2 regions of the Rahnella sp. P4_A8 genome follow, and region 2 is predicted to be linked to the other one. Evidence: predicted binding sites of a transcription regulator. Region 2 holds the regulator's gene; the other holds the start of a gene.
What was found. Region 2 encodes CRP, which controls carbon source genes, mostly activating them, when cyclic AMP is high. Its sites were predicted from a motif close to ATGTGANNNNNNTCACAT; they were not measured.
Positions count from the first base shown of each region.

Region 1: a site for CRP is predicted at 3,311-3,328, ahead of AC1DUO_RS10460 (2-hydroxycarboxylate transporter family protein). Genes of this name have one in related genera too.

Region 1 covers NZ_JBFUHK010000015.1:18,305-26,445, forward strand. Annotated here, with positions in the region: gene proV (glycine betaine/L-proline ABC transporter ATP-binding protein ProV) at 1-133, opposite strand, end outside; gene AC1DUO_RS10450 (response regulator) at 722-1,435, opposite strand; gene AC1DUO_RS10455 (ATP-binding protein) at 1,428-3,080, opposite strand; gene AC1DUO_RS10460 (2-hydroxycarboxylate transporter family protein) at 3,400-4,755, shown strand; gene AC1DUO_RS10465 (C40 family peptidase) at 5,052-5,510, shown strand; gene mgrA (L-glyceraldehyde 3-phosphate reductase) at 5,558-6,601, opposite strand; gene nrdF (class 1b ribonucleoside-diphosphate reductase subunit beta) at 6,719-7,702, opposite strand; gene nrdE (class 1b ribonucleoside-diphosphate reductase subunit alpha) at 7,724-8,141, opposite strand, start outside.
Region 2 covers NZ_JBFUHK010000005.1:30,906-39,046, forward strand. Annotated here, with positions in the region: gene allS (HTH-type transcriptional activator AllS) at 1-851, shown strand, start outside; gene AC1DUO_RS04305 (phosphoribulokinase) at 987-1,856, shown strand; gene AC1DUO_RS04310 (OsmC family protein) at 1,860-2,267, opposite strand; gene crp (cAMP-activated global transcriptional regulator CRP) at 2,630-3,262, shown strand; gene AC1DUO_RS04320 (YccS/YhfK family putative transporter) at 3,324-5,399, shown strand; gene argD (bifunctional acetylornithine/succinyldiaminopimelate transaminase) at 6,091-7,308, opposite strand; gene AC1DUO_RS04330 (aminodeoxychorismate synthase component II) at 7,432-8,007, opposite strand; gene AC1DUO_RS04335 (putative adenosine monophosphate-protein transferase Fic) at 8,084-8,141, opposite strand, start outside.

The DNA of each region.
Region 1 (8,141 bases), on a different contig from region 2:
TAACGCCAAGTGAAAGACCGGTTTTCTCAAAAATCTCTTCTTTACCCTTGCCTGCATCAATCATCTTGAAAGCGCGATCCGGGTTTTCGCCAAATACCTTATAAAGATTCTTTACTTCGATTTTAATTGCCATGCAATGTGCATTCCTTGGATATAAATAGCCGTATCGGCTCGATGTCTAATTTTTGTGTTGGACCGTATAGGATTTTGCCTGTAACGAAATAGTGAACGCGTTATACCCTAACACATCGAAATTCTGAGACAAGTCTCAATGTTTCCGATGAATATTCATGATTGGGTTTCTGGTTACGTATTTATCTGTATTTGCGGTGTTTAATTTCGGTAAATTCAAACTGACAATTAATGACAATTTATCCCGCCAGAGCACTTTGGGTTTTTGCCTAATTTCACGACGGATGCTTTCGCTAAAAATATAAGTAATTTATTGATTTTATGAGATTTGTTGTCTTTTTTATTTGTGTGATTTTAGAACGGAGTTATTGAGGTATTTCCCTGAAGTTAATGCGTTTTATGAGGAGGGGATTTGCAAGGGTAAATAGAGATTTGAGCTTTGCGTGAAAGCCGTGAATTTACCGCTTGTCTGAAAGATGACTACGTAATGAAATAATCACCTGAACAGGCGGGGTATGCGGGAAATTCGCCGGTGATGACACCGGCAGGGAGGGGGAAGTTCTTCACGCAAAACGGCCGGAATTCGGCCTCAGGATACGGATTTTTCTTCGTCTGCTATTTTGCGATACAGACGTCTCGGATGACCGATATTTCCGTACTGCATCTCGACGCCGATAAAGCCAATTTCCACGCAATATTCCAGATAGCGGCGACCGGTCGTTTTGCTGATCCCAACCTCTTCAACCACCTGTTCCACCGACCAGCTGACGTCGGGTTTCGCCGTGAAAACCCGCTGAACCAGTTCGAGCGTATTCGGCTCGATGCCTTTGGCAGAAGGGGCTGCCGGTGTATCGCTGGCGGGCAGATTGAACAACTTATCCAGGGCCCGCTGATCGACCACTTTCACATTACGCAGCGTTTGCACCAGTTGCATAAAGCGCTCGAGTGAACTGCGCAGACGATGGAACGACACCGGCTTGATGATGTAATCGAACGCGCCGCTGCGCATGGCCTGGCTACAGGTTTGCATATCGCTGGCAGCGGTAATGAAAATCACCGAGCAATCGAAGCTTTTCAGCAACGGGCTGTCGATCAGATCGACACCCTGACCATCCGGCAAATAGTTATCGAGTAAGATCAGACGCGGCTGATGCAGGCGCAGCAGAGAACGCGTCTGCTCCAGTGTGGCCGCAATGCCGACGACGCGCAGGTTGAAATTTTGCTCGATAAAATCACGATGCAGACCAGCCAGATGTGGCTCATCTTCCACAATCACGACATCGAGTGCGCTGCTGTTATTCATGGTTCTGTCCTGTTAACGCTTCTGCCGGATACGGGATAAAGACTGAAAATATTGTACCTTGCGGCGTGTTGTCTGAGATTTCGATGCTGCCACCCGCCTGACGGACATAACCGGCCACCAGATACAGGCCGATACCGTGTTCTGCACCCGTGGCGTCCTGCCCGCTGGAGGGCTTGCTGGTGACGCCTTGTTCAAACAGGTGCGGCTTGAGTGCATCTTCCACGCCGCTGCCCTGATCGGCGACTTCAATCAGCAGTTCCCGGTTCCGGTCGGAAATATACAATTCGACCGGTGCCGGGGGCGTCAGTGCTTTCAGTGTGGCGTCCACGGCGTTATCCAGCAAATTACCAATCACTGACATCAGTTCGGTTTCACTGATGGCTGCCGGTATGCGGGTGAGCTGACAGGCGGGATCGAAACTCAGCTCGACACCTTTTTCGCGTGCACTGACGTATTTCCCCAGCAGCAGGCCACAAAGTGCTGGCGAGGTAAAGCGTGCTGAGACGAAATCCAGCACGGCCTGCGCGCCTTCCGACTGTGCCTGAATATAGCGCATTGCATCGTCGTAACGCTGCATTTGCAGCAAGCCCGCCAGCGTCGCAGTCCAGTTCAGTTGTTCATGGCGCATAATGCGAAGGTTATCGGCGTAGCGCTTCACCTGACTCAGCTGGCTGCTCAGCGTATTAATGTCATTTTTATCGCGGAAACTGAATACCCAGCCACTTTCTGCACCGGGTTCAAGTTCGATGGGTACGCGGTTGACGATCACCTGTCTCTGATTGAGTACCGTAATCTGATCATGCTGACTGTTGTTTTCACTGACACCACGTTGCGTAAAGAACGTGGGCGGCGTCTGAAGCACCTCCGCCAGCGGTTTACCCAGTAGCTCGTTTTCGGGCTGGCGGATATCCAGTAACTCGCGTGCGGCCCGGTTAATTGAAATCAGTTGCCTTTCGGCGTTGATCGCAAATACGCCCTCATACATGGCTTCCAGCAACGCTTTTTGCTGGCGGACCAGCAGGGCAATATCTTTGGGTTCCAGCCAGAACATCTGTTTTTTAACGTTGCGGGTGAACATCCATGAAAAAATAAACAGCAGTAATAAAAGCAGTAAACCGTATAAACCGGCCTGCGCCAGACGGCGGCCATTAATATTATCGATGTAAGAGGTGAGATAACCGACCGAGACAATGCCGATCACCTGATTACTGGCATCCAGAATCGGGGCTTTGCTGCGCAATGAAACGCCGATGCCGCCCTGACGTACGGAAATAATGGTTTTACCGGCCAGCACACCGGCGTTATCACCGCCAATCATCGGCAGGTCTATGCGCTCCGGAGATTCGGAATGATAAAGATGCAGCTCGCGGGTATCGCCGATAACGATATAACTGGCGTCACTTTTATCGCGTAATGGCTGGATTAGTTTCGCGATGCCGGGGATATCGCGGGCCTGTACCTTCTGCGCCAGCCCCGGCATCAGAGCGATCTCGCTGGCCTGAACCCGTGCACGCTGGCCCAGATCATGATGTAACTGACGGTCAATAATATGAAATAAAATAGCCCCCAGCAGTGCCAGCAACACGCAGGAAAATACCACCAGAGATAAAAAGAGTTTTACCTGAAAAGGTAACCTGAATTTCATACGACCTGCTGCACGGCGAACCTGAGATATACATTCAATAAGCCTATCACGGCGAAATGTGAGTCGTAATCGCAGAGAAGCGGAGTTGTGAACAGAAGATTAAAATAATGATTATTTCACACAGTAATAACAGGGTTAATAGCGGGATTTACTACTAATCTTATAATCCTTATAAATCAGGGTGCATTAACACCATAAACACCATAACAACCTTTATCCCTGCGGTTTTAATTTGAACAACCTCACACCCGGCTGACCGCCTGTTTTCATATGCTCAGACCATCAATAAGAAAAGTCTTCAGAAGAAAGAGGCAATGTCATGAGCACAACCGACGATTCCTACATCGCTGTCAAAGAAACGAAAACCTCCGGCCTCTCGGCCAGACAAAAATGGTGGCACATTCTTGATCACTACAAGATAGGCATTATCCCGCTGCCCTTTTTCCTGCTGGCGGGCGTGCTGATCCTGCTCGATTGCCTGAATGGCAAGTTGCCGAGTGACATCGTGGTGATGGTCGCCACGCTGGCCTTCTTCGGTTTTGCCTGTGGCGAGTTGGGTAAACGCTTACCTGTGGTGGGTAAACTGGGGGCCGCGGCGATTTGTGCCACTTTTATTCCTTCGGCGATGGTGCATTACGGCCTGCTGCCGGATGTTGTTGTTGATTCCACGGTCAAATTCTATAAATCCACCAATATTCTCTACCTTTATATCTGCTGCATTATTGTCGGCAGCATCATGAGCATGAACCGTCAGGTGCTGATCCAGGGCTTTATGCGTATTTTCGTACCGATGCTGTGCGGCGAAGTGGTCGGCATGATTGCCGGTATGGCGATGGGCACTGTTTTAGGTTTACCGCCAATGCAAACCTTCTTCTTCCTGATCCTGCCGATCATGGCTGGCGGTGTCGGAGAAGGTGCGATCCCGCTGTCGATGGGTTACGCGACCATCCTGCATATGGAGCAGGGCGTGGCGCTTGGGCGCATTCTGCCGATTGTTATGCTCGGTGGCCTGACGGCCATTGTGCTGGCGGGCGTGCTGAACCAGCTCGGTAAACGTTATCCGCATCTTACCGGCGAAGGCCAACTGATGCCGTCGAAAAAAGGCCAGATGGGCAGTGGCACCGATGAATTTGAGGGCAATCCGGGCGTCAACGCGCTGGCCTGTGGTGCGCTGCTGGCCATCCTGCTGTACATGGTCGGGATGCTCGGCCAGAAATGGATCGGCCTGCCAGCGCCGGTCGGCATGCTGTTTGCGGCGGTGCTGGTGAAACTGGCGAACGGCGTTTCGCCGACTATTCAGCACGGCTCGATGACGGTGTATAAATTCTTCCGCACTGCCGTGACCTATCCGGTGCTGTTCGCGGTGGGTGTCGCGATCACGCCCTGGCAGGAACTGATCAACGCTTTCACCCTGCAGAACCTGCTGGTGATTGTGACCACGGTGCTGGCGCTGGTCGGCACCGGTTTTTATGTGGGTAAGAAAATTGGCATGCACCCTATCGATGTGGCGATTGTTTCCTGCTGCCAGAGCGGGCAGGGCGGCACGGGCGACGTGGCGATTCTGACCTCCGGCAACCGCATGACGCTGATGCCTTTCGCGCAAATCGCTACCCGTATCGGGGGAGCTATCAACGTTTCTGTCGGCCTGTTTGTTCTGGCGAAGTTCTTCTCATAACACCTTCACCCACCCCTTCAGCCTAAGGGGTGGGTTTTCCTGAGAAAAAATCCCCAGTCCAATTTTGGACTCAATTCAACCTGCTTATTTATTGTCCTGCGGTTATTATTTGCGCACTCAGAGACGAGTCACCCGCCCCGTGAGCAGGTTCCCACGTAAGGAAGAGCACTATTTTTTGACGAAAGAATCCACGCATGTTCCGTATTAAATCGCTTGTTTCTGCCTTACTGCTTCTCGTTACCGGTTTGTTTAGCATCCACTCCTTTGCTTTTGATATGCCTAAAGAATTTGAGTCTATGGACACCTACAAATTTTTCCATAGCGAACTTTTTAATGGAAAAGGGTCCACCGTGACTGCGGTCAATACGGGCAACTCAGACAATATTAAAAGCGCCCTGCTGGCGGAATATCCGCGCTGGAAGGGGACGCATTACCGCTGGGGGGGCACCACCCACAAAGGCGTGGACTGCTCGTCGCTGATGCAGCATCTGTTTAATGATTCCCTGCAAACACGCCTGCCAAGAACCACCTTTCAGCAAATCAGGAACGGCAGAAAAGTGAGTAAAAATAATCTGAAACCGGGAGATTTAGTGTTTTTCAAAACGTCGCCGGGCGATCGTCATGTCGGCGTGTATGTCGGGGATCATCAGTTCATTCATGCCTCGAAAATTGAAGGCGTCACTATTTCATCACTGGATAATCAGTATTGGGTTGATCATTACGAAACCGCACGTCGTTTAGAACTGATGAGCTAAAAAAAAGGCGGATCCTTTCAGGAGATCCGCCCGTTTGTTTTGGATGGTTATTTATCTGACGAAGCCTGCCAAAGATTCAACTGACCATCCGCCACATGCTTATCAATCGCTGTCAGTTCTTCAGCGGTGAAGCGCAGATTATCCAGCGCTTTCACGTTTTCATCCAGTTGCTCAGGGCGGCTGGCACCAATCAGCACCGACGTCACGCGATCGTCTTTCAGCAGCCAGCTCAGCGCCATCTGCGCCATGGTCTGTCCGCGCTGCTGCGCCATCTCATTGAGCAACCGCAGGCTGTTCAGGTTATCTTCTGACAGCATTTGGGCGTTCAGCCCGCGCACCTTATTCCCTTCCACCTGCATGCGCGAGCCGTCAGGGATGCCGTTGAGATACTTGCCGGTCAGCAACCCCTGCGCCAGCGGCGTAAAGGCGATGCAACCTGCGCCATTTTGGTCCAGCGTATCCAGCAAACCACTCTTATCCACCCAGCGGTTCAGCAGATTGTATGACGGCTGATGGATCAGCAGCGGTACTTTCAGCTCACGCAGTAACTCCGCCATGATCTGGGTACGTTCCGGCGAGTAAGAGGAGATCCCGACATACAATGCCTTACCGCTTTGCACCGCATAAGCCAGCGCCGCTGCGGTTTCTTCCATCGGCGTTTCTTCATCCACCCGGTGCGAATAGAAGATATCGACGTAATCCAGCCCCATGCGTTGCAGGCTCTGATCGAGGCTGGCCAGCAGATATTTGCGCGAGCCGCCGGAACCGTACGGTCCTGGCCACATGTCGTAACCGGCTTTGGTGGAGATGATCAGTTCATCGCGATATGGCGCGAAATCCTGCTTCAGCAAACGGCCAAAATTTTCTTCCGCAGAGCCCGGAGGCGGGCCGTAGTTATTCGCCAGATCAAAATGGGTGATGCCTAAATCGAAGGCTTTTTGCAGCAATGCACGCTGGGATTCCAGCGGACTGACATGGCCGAAGCTGTGCCACAGGCCAAGAGAAAGGGCAGGGAGTTGTAAACCGCTCTGACCGCAACGGCGGAATTGCATGGTTTCGTAACGGGAGGATGAGGCTTGATAGGGCGTCATGATGTTTCCTTTTTCTGATCGCGTAGGGTTTTGAAACACTGTTTCTATACTAACGCTGAGAAAAATAACGGCAACATCCGTTTTCCTCCTTCCCCTCTCACGAGGGGAAGGAGCTGTTTAGAAATCCCAGTCCTCGTCTTCGGTGTTGACGGCTTTGCCGATCACATATGACGAACCGGATCCGGAGAAGAAGTCATGGTTTTCGTCGGCGTTTGGCGATAATGCGGAAAGGATCGCCGGATTCACATCCGCCATGCTGGCCGGGAACAGGGCTTCGTAGCCGAGATTCATCAGCGCTTTGTTGGCGTTGTAATGCAGGAATTTCTTCACGTCTTCGCTCCAGCCTACACCGTCGTACAGTTCTTCGGTGTAGCGGATCTCGTTATCGTACAAATCCTGAATCAGATCAAACGCCTGCTCCTTGATCTGACGCTGACGCTCTTCGCTTTCCAGCGCCAGCGCTTTCTGGAATTTATAGCCGATGTAGTAACCGTGAACCGCTTCATCGCGGATGATCAGACGGATCAGATCGGCGGTGTTGGTCAGCTTGGCGCGGCTCGACCAGTACATCGGCAGATAGAAACCGGAATAGAACAGGAACGATTCGAGGAACACGCTGGCGACTTTCTTCATCAGCGGGTCTTCGCCGTCGTAATACGACAAAATGATTGCGGCTTTGTTTTGCAGCGCGACGTTTTCCTCGCTCCAGCGGTAGGCTTCATCCACGTCCACGGTGGCGCACAGCGTCGAGAAAATCGAACTGTAAGAACGCGCATGCACCGCTTCCATAAAGCAGATATTCGAGTAAACCGCTTCTTCGTGCGGTGTCACCGCGTCCTTCATTAGCGTCGGTGCGCCGACCACGTTTTGCACGGTATCCAGCAGCGTCAGGCCAGTAAACACGCGGATCGTCAGCTGTTTCTCTTTTGCGCTGAGCGTCGCCCAGGACGGAATATCGTTCGACAACGGCACCTTTTCCGGCAACCAGAAGTTCGACGTCAGGCGGTTCCACACTTCCAGATCTTTATCGTCCTGGATTTTGTTCCAGTTAATGGCTTTGCTGACCGGCTGTGGCACTAACAATTGTTTTACTGCGCTCATCTTTTAAATCCTTTCAGTCGGTTACAGCGTGCAGGAAACGCAGCCCTGAACTTCGGTGCCTTCCAGCGCCATCTGGCGCAGACGGATGTAATAAATGGTTTTGATGCCTTTGCGCCAGGCGTAAATCTGCGCTTTATTGATGTCGCGCGTGGTGGCGGTATCGCGGAAGAACAGCGTCAGCGACAGCCCCTGATCGACGTGCTGCGTGGCTTCGGCGTAGGTATCAATAATTTTTTCCGGGCCGATTTCATAGGCATCCTGGTAGTAATCCAGATTGTCGTTGGTCATAAACGCCGCCGGATAATACACACGGCCAATTTTGCCCTCTTTGCGGATTTCTACGCGGGACACAATCGGATGAATACTCGACGTCGAATTATTGATGTAGGAAATAGAACCGGTGGGCGGCACCGCCTGTAAATTCTGGTTATACAGGCCA
Region 2 (8,141 bases):
CGGCAGAGATGCTGCATAAAACGCCCGCGACCATCAGCTATCGAATTAAGATGCTGGAAGACAGTGCCGGGACGTTATTGCTCAACCGCACGACCCGTACGGTGTCGCTGACGCCCGCCGGACAGCATCTGCTTGAACGATGTCGCCAGTGGCTAACCTGGCTGGAGGGTGTACCGGCAGAACTGCAGCAGATTAACGACGGCATTGAGCGCCAGCTGAATGTGGTGGTGAACAATCTGATGTACTGCCCTGAAGCTCTGGCAGCGTTATTAAGCTCTCTGACGCAGCGCTACCCGTTCACGCAGTTCACTTTCACACGGCAGATTTACATGGGGGTATGGGATACGCTGCTGTACGAAGATTTTCAGCTGGCGATTGGCGTCACCGGCACCGAATCTCTTTCTAACGCCGTGAATCTGCTGCCGCTGGGTGAAGTGGACTGGGTTTTTGTTCATGCACCCTTTCATCCGCTGCAGCACATCACTGGCATGCTGGAAGAAGCGGTGTTGCGTCAGTACATTGCCATCAATGTGGAAGACACCTCGCGCCATCTGAACAAGCGGGTAGCCTGGTTGCTGACCGGGCAACGGCAGATCATCGTGGCAGATGTGGCGACTAAACTGGCCTGTCACCTGAAGGGAATGGGTATCGGTTTTCTGCCGCGCCATCTGTGCCAGCCATATCTCGACAGCGGCGAGCTGATCGCCCGGCAAATCCGCTATCCGCGCGCCCCTTCCCCGCTCAGTCTGGCGTGGAAAAAGGAGTACACAGGCAAGGCGCTGCATGACATTGTTTCTCTGTTCCACCAGAAAGACCCGCTGATCCAACCGTTGCTGGCGGGTTTAGAATAGTGATGCCCTCTTTGGCTTCGCGAATAAATATGGTAACAATAGGCTTAATTATGCGCAGCCTTGACGCCAGATCTTCGACCACAGAAAAGACCGCGTCTCGCCTGCCTGCATCACCTTTATGGAGAACAGCGCATTATGTCAGCCAAACATCCTGTTATTGCCGTGACCGGTTCGAGCGGTGCAGGCACCACGACCACCAGCGTGGCATTTCGTAAAATATTTCAGCAGCTTGGTTTGCGTGCGGCGGAACTGGAAGGCGACAGTTTTCATCATTTCACCCGTCCTGAAATGGATGCGGCAATACGCAAGGCGCGCGATCTGGGACGTCATATCAGCTACTTCGGGCCGGAAGCCAATGACTTTGGTTTGCTGGAAAAAAGCTTTATCGAATACGGTAAAACAGGCACTGGCCGTTCACGTAAGTATCTGCATACTTATGACGAAGCCGTTCCCTACAATCAGGTGCCGGGTACCTTTACGCCGTGGCAGGCGTTGCCGGAACCGACGGATATTTTGTTTTACGAAGGGTTACACGGTGGTGTGGTGGCGGACAAAATTGACGTTGCCGCGCAGGTCGACCTGCTGGTCGGCGTAGTGCCTATCGTCAACCTCGAATGGATCCAGAAACTGGTGCGCGATACCGGCGAGCGCGGGCATTCCCGTGAAGCGGTGATGGATTCCGTCGTGCGTTCGATGGATGACTATATCAATTACATTACCCCGCAGTTTTCCCGCACGCACATCAATTTCCAGCGGGTACCCACCATCGATACCTCGAACCCGTTTGCCGCCAAAGCCATTCCGTCACTGGATGAAAGCTTTGTGGTGATCCACTTTCAGGGGCTGGATGACATCGATTTCCCGTATCTGCTGGCCATGCTGCAAGGGTCGTTTATCTCGCACATCAAAACACTGGTGGTGCCGGGCGGCAAAATGGGGCTGGCGATGGAGCTGATCATGGCGCCGCTGGTGCAGCGCCTGATGGAAGGCAAGAAGATCGAGTAAACTTTATTCGGCTGCAATCACTTCAAAGCTGTGGGTGATTGTGGCCGCTTTCCCCAGCATCAGAGACACAGAACAGTATTTTTCGGCAGACAGGCTGACCGCACGTTCAACAATCTTATCGGTCAGATCCTTACCGGTGACGATAAAATGCAGATTGATGTGAGTGAACAGACGCGGCGCTTCTTCGCGGCGTTGTGAGGTCAGCTTCACTTCACAATCACGCACGTCATTACGACCTTTTTGCAAAATTGACACCACGTCGATTGCACTACACCCCCCTGCGGACATCAGTAACATTTCCATCGGGCTTGGGGCTTTATCACCCGCGTTTCCATCCATTGAAATCTGATGACCCGATGCAGACTCACCTAAAAATGTCAGTCCTTCAACCCATTTGACACGTGCATGCATGAACTATTCTCCCGGTGAATAAACTTGTCGAAATCTGCTCTCAGAGTACCCTTTCACCTAAAATCTGGCAACGTAACCCGATCGCCATCATGCTGAAGCGAGACAACAGAAGACAGCATCTCAAACCTGTGCTACAAACAAAGCCGAAACATACTTTCCAGTAAATTGCGGTGACGGTTTTTGCGGTTTAAGTACAGAACCCACGGTGATGACAGCAATAAACAGGCTGTTGCACTCCGACATCCGCTTGCAGCATTTCTGGAGAGTTATATGCTGAAAGGGCGCTTTGGATTTGAAGTGCCGTACAGGGAACTCTGAGCCCTGTGATTTTGGGCAGCGATAACAACAGAGGATAATAGCAAATGGTTCTCGGCAAGCCACAAACAGACCCGACTCTTGAATGGTTCCTGTCTCACTGTCATATACATAAGTATCCTTCTAAAAGTACGCTGATTCACCAGGGTGAAAAAGCCGAAACGCTTTACTACATCGTGAAAGGGTCAGTTGCTGTCCTGATTAAAGATGAAGAAGGCAAGGAAATGATACTGTCCTACCTTAACCAAGGTGACTTCATCGGTGAGCTGGGACTCTTCGAAGAAGGTCAGGAACGCAGTGCCTGGGTACGTGCTAAAACTGCCTGTGAAGTGGCTGAAATTTCATATAAAAAATTCCGCCAGCTGATTCAGGTTAACCCGGATATTCTGATGCGTCTCTCCGCGCAGATGGCCAACCGTCTGCAAGTGACGTCAGAGAAAGTCGGCAACCTTGCCTTCCTTGACGTTACCGGTCGTATCGCTCAAACCTTGCTCAATCTGGCTAAACAGCCTGATGCAATGACCCATCCGGACGGGATGCAAATCAAGATTACCCGCCAGGAAATTGGCCAAATCGTCGGTTGTTCACGTGAAACAGTCGGACGCATTCTCAAAATGCTGGAAGATCAAAGCCTGATCTCCGCACACGGTAAAACGATTGTCGTTTACGGCACACGTTAATCCCTCAAAAATTGGCGCGGCAAAACACTGTCGCGCCTTTTTTATGGGCTAAGCTTTACCCATGACGCTATGGCGAAGACTGTTTTACCATCCTGAAGTGAACTACGCGCTGCGCCAGACGCTGGTGTTGTGCTTACCTGTTGGCATTTGCTGGCTGTTTGGCAATTTGCAAATGGGCCTGCTGTTTTCCCTCTGCCCGGCCTGTTGTAACATCGCCGGTCTGGATACCCCGCATAAACGCTTTTTCAAACGCCTGCTCGTTGGCGGTTCACTCTTTGCCGTGAGCAGCCTTCTGCTGCAACTGATGCTCGAAAGCTGGCATATACCGCTGCCGCTGATCATGCTGTCGCTGGCGTTACTGCTCGGCGTCACCGGTGAAATCAGCCCGCTGCATGCGCGCCTGTTGCCCGGTGCGCTGGTGGCGACTATCTTCACGCTGAGTATGGTGGGCGTGCGCCCGATGTGGCAGGCCCCGGTGTTGTTCGCCGCTGGCACAGCCTGGTACGGATTGTTTAACTGGGCGTGGTTTCGTATTTCGGAAGAACAGCCGATGCGCGAAACGCTCAGCCAGCTCTATCTGCAACTCGCGGATTATTTCGAAGCCAAGTACAGCCTGCTGACGCAACACACCGATCCCGAAACCGCGTTACCCCCACTGCTAGCCCGCCAGCAGCAGGTTATCGACCTGATTGCCCTGCTTTATCAGCAATTACACATGTTGCCCCAGCACGGACATCATCATCACCATAAGCGGCTGTTTCAGCGTTTTCAGGTGGCGCTCGATTTGCAGGAGCACATTACAGTGAGCCTGCATCAGCCGGAAGAAGTGCAGAAACTGGTGGAGGAAAGCCATGCCGAAGCGGTTATCCGCCGAAATGCACAGGTGATTTCCACCCGTCTTCGGGTGATTGCCGACGATATTCTTTATCACCGTTTATCCGGGCGCTTTACGATGGCCAATGAGCTGACCGCGCTGGAGAAAATCGCCGCGCGCAACCCGGACAATCCGGTAGGTCAGTTTTGTTATTACCATTTCAGCCGCATTGCCCGTCTGTTACGCACACAGCGGCCGTTGTACAAACGTGACCTGATGAACACCCAGCCGCGTTTGCCCTTCTGGCCCGCGCTGAAAAGCTATCTTTCCTTCAAATCCGTGGCACTGCGTAATGCCGCACGTTTGGGCATTATTCTGGCGATTGGCAGCAGTCTGGGTCTGTTCTTCAATTTGCCCAAACCCTACTGGATCTTGCTGACTATCATGTTGGTCAGCCAGAACGGTTATAACGCCACGCGGGTGAGGATCCAGCACCGTGCACTCGGTACGCTGGCCGGATTGCTGATTGCCTCAGGCTTGCTCAAACTGGAACTGCCGGAAGGCACCACGCTGCTGTGCATGTTGCTGATCACCCTGTTGTCCTATACCGTTCTGCGCAAAAACTACGGACTGGCGATGGTCGGCATGACGGTGACTGCAGTGTATACCCTGCAATTGCTGGCGATGAACGGCGTGCATTTTCTGGTACCACGACTGGTCGATACCCTGATCGGCTGCGCGCTGGCCTTTGGTGGCACTATCTGGTTGTGGCCGCAATGGCAAAGCGGTTTGCTGCGCCAGAATGCACACCAGGCGCTGGAAATCTATCAGGACGCTATCCGCCTGCTGCTCGAGGAAAGCCCCGACACCGCCAAACTGGCGTACACCCGTATGCAGGTCAATCAGGCGCACAATAAGCTGTTCACTTCGCTAAATCAGGCGATGCAGGAGCCGGGTTTTAACTCACATTATCTGGCGGATATGCGTTTGTGGGTGACGCACAGTCAGTTTGTGGTTGAGCATATCAACGCGATGACGATCCTCGCCCGCGAGCATTACATGCTGCCGGAAAAACTGGCGACGGAGTATTTACAGACCTGCGAAATCGCGCTGCAAAGCTGTCAGCAACGACTGCTCTACGACGGGCCGGGCAGCGAGAACAACCTGTTTAATGCGCCGGAACTTCACCCGGATATGCCACTGACCGAAATGGAACGCCATCTGCGGCGCGTAATTTCACATCTCAGCGTGATGCATACCATCTCGTCACTGGCGTGGAAGCAGAGGCCGCATCATGGGATCTGGCTGACGCGGCGGGCGTGAAGGGGGAGACCCCTTTCAAATCCCCTTTTTACTGGCTTGCAGCCAGACTGCTTTTTAAAGCTAATCGGAGAATATTTCGGTTTCTCAAGTGCGGGGACCGCGCACTGACGGCTTAAAATGGATTGAGAAAGTTTCGGTTTCTCAATTGCCGAGCTCGCTTAACTCACCGCGCCGAAACCGACCAAAGAGGGCTAAGACGAGCCCTCTTTGGAATCTCCACGTCTTAAACTGCGCGCTTCGCTCGTAGGCTATGTTCCAGCAACCACAGCGACAGGCTGGAAATCTTGCCGCGTTGCGGTTCCTTCTCTCGGTCTTCGAGCCACTGGTCTCGAAGCCGCTCCGTTCAGCAAGATTTCTGATTCGCCCGCAGGATTCTAAATTCAAAAGCAGAAGGGTTTTATCTTTTAGAAATGTCGATTGGCGTGCTCAAAAATGGCACCGAATGAACGGTTCGAGACCTATGGCTCGAAGCCTGAAATTCGGGAATCGCGCAGCGATGACATTTTGCGCCACACACTAATGCGCCAGAACATGTCCGTCGTGCCTGCGGCAGCGCGCAGTAAAAAAGCGAGGGGAGTGCAGAGGGGAAAAGCCTTTCTCCTCTGCTCGGTTTCGGCGCAAAGGCCTTGTGATAACCGTACTTGAGAAACCGAAATTTACTCAGTCAGTTGCAAAGAGGGGGGCGTGGGGATCACCCCCCGCAAACTTTCCCCACGGCTTTCTCAAACCTTTCCATCCCTTCTTCAATATCCGCGAAGTCGATAACAAGCGATGGCGCAAACCGCATCACGTTTGGTCCGGCGACCAGCATCATCAATCCGAATTCTGCCGCGGCGGCATGGAATTCTCCGGCGCGGTTTTTATACGCATCAGAAAGCTCGGCGCCGATCAGCAACCCCTGACCGCGGAACTCGCTGAAGATGTGATATTTCTGGTTGATGGCCTCCAGCGCGCTGATGAATTTCTCGCGGCGCTCGTTGATCCCGGCCAGCACGTCTGGCGTATTGATGATATCCAGCGCGGCTTCAGCGACGGCGCAGGCCAGCGGGTTACCGCCGTAGGTGGTGCCGTGTTTGCCCGGTTCCATCACCGAGGCCACGTCTTCGGTTGCCAGCATGGCGGAAACCGGGAAACCGCCGCCGAGCGCTTTAGCAGTGGTCAGGATGTCCGGCGTCACGCCGTAATGCATGTAGCTGAACAACTTGCCGCTGCGCCCCATGCCGCTTTGTACTTCATCCAGCACCAGCAGCGCCTGATGTTTGTCACAAAGCTCACGCAGACCTTGCAGAAACGCTTTGGTCGCAGGCGTGACACCGCCCTCCCCTTGCACAGGCTCGACAACAATGGCGCAGGTGTGGTCGTCGATCACCGCTTTTACGGCATCCAGATCGTTGAACGGCACGTGCACAATATCAGCGGGTTTCGGGCCGAAGCCGTCGGAGTATTTCGGCTGGCCACCCACGGAAACCGTGAACAGCGTGCGACCGTGGAAGGCATTATGGAAAGCGATGATCTTACTTTTGTACGGGCTGTGACGGTGCGAAGCGTAATAGCGCGCCAGTTTAAAGGCCGCTTCGTTGGCTTCAGCGCCGGAGTTGGCGAAGAATACGCGGTCGGCAAAGGTGGCGTCGATCAGCTTCTGCGCCAGTCGAAGGGCGGGTTCATTGGTAAATACGTTACTGACATGCCACAGGGTTTCGCCCTGCTCTTGCAACGCTTTCACCAGTGCCGGATGGCAATGTCCAAGCGCCGTCACAGCGATACCCCCGGCGAAATCAACATACTCGTTCCCTTGCTGATCCCACACGCGACTGCCTTTACCTTTCACGGGAATGAATTTCGCAGGTGAATAAACCGGCAAAATAACTTTATCGAATGTGCCCCGATCTACCGATGATTTTTCCGCCATTACCCTTCTCCCTCACGACCATTGATATGAAAATATAATCACAAAATATGCATAAAAAATCACATACAGGCAAACAGAAATCGCATCTGATGGGTAAGTAATTTTTTCAGCAATATTAACTGATTAGATTTTAAGGAAATTATCCAAAAGCTGATGCCCCTGCTCGCTCAAAATGCTTTCAGGATGGAACTGAACGCCATGCAGCGGCAAGGTTTTGTGCATGATGCCCATAATGTCGTCACGACCACCATCCCGTTCTGTCCATGCAGTAACCTCGAAACAATCGGGCAGCGTCTGTGGCGCGACCACCAGCGAATGGTAGCGCGTCACGGTCAGCGGATTATTCAGCCCGGTAAAGACACTCCTGCCGGTATGGCGGACAGGGGATGTTTTGCCGTGAATGGCCTGCCGGGCGCGGACGATGCTCGCGCCGAACGCCTGCGCCATCGCCTGATGCCCGAGGCACACGCCAAGTATCGGTAAACGGTCGGAGAAATGGGCAATCGCTTGCAGGGAAATGCCAGCCTGATCAGGCGTACACGGGCCGGGAGAAATCACCAGATGTGAGGGGGAAAGCTGTTCAATGTCGGTGAGCGTCAGCTGATCATTACGCATCACTTTCACCTCTGCACCTAGCTCGCAAAAATATTGATAGAGGTTGTAGGTGAAGGAATCGTAGTTGTCGATCAGCAGCAGCATAGTGTACCCGGTAAAAGTCGGAAAATTTACCGGGCAATTCTACGCATTTTTCAGCTCAGGCTCAGTATTTTGTCGATCAATGTTCTTCCGGGATTTCACTGACAACAGTATTAAAAATTGCCACCAGCTCGGAT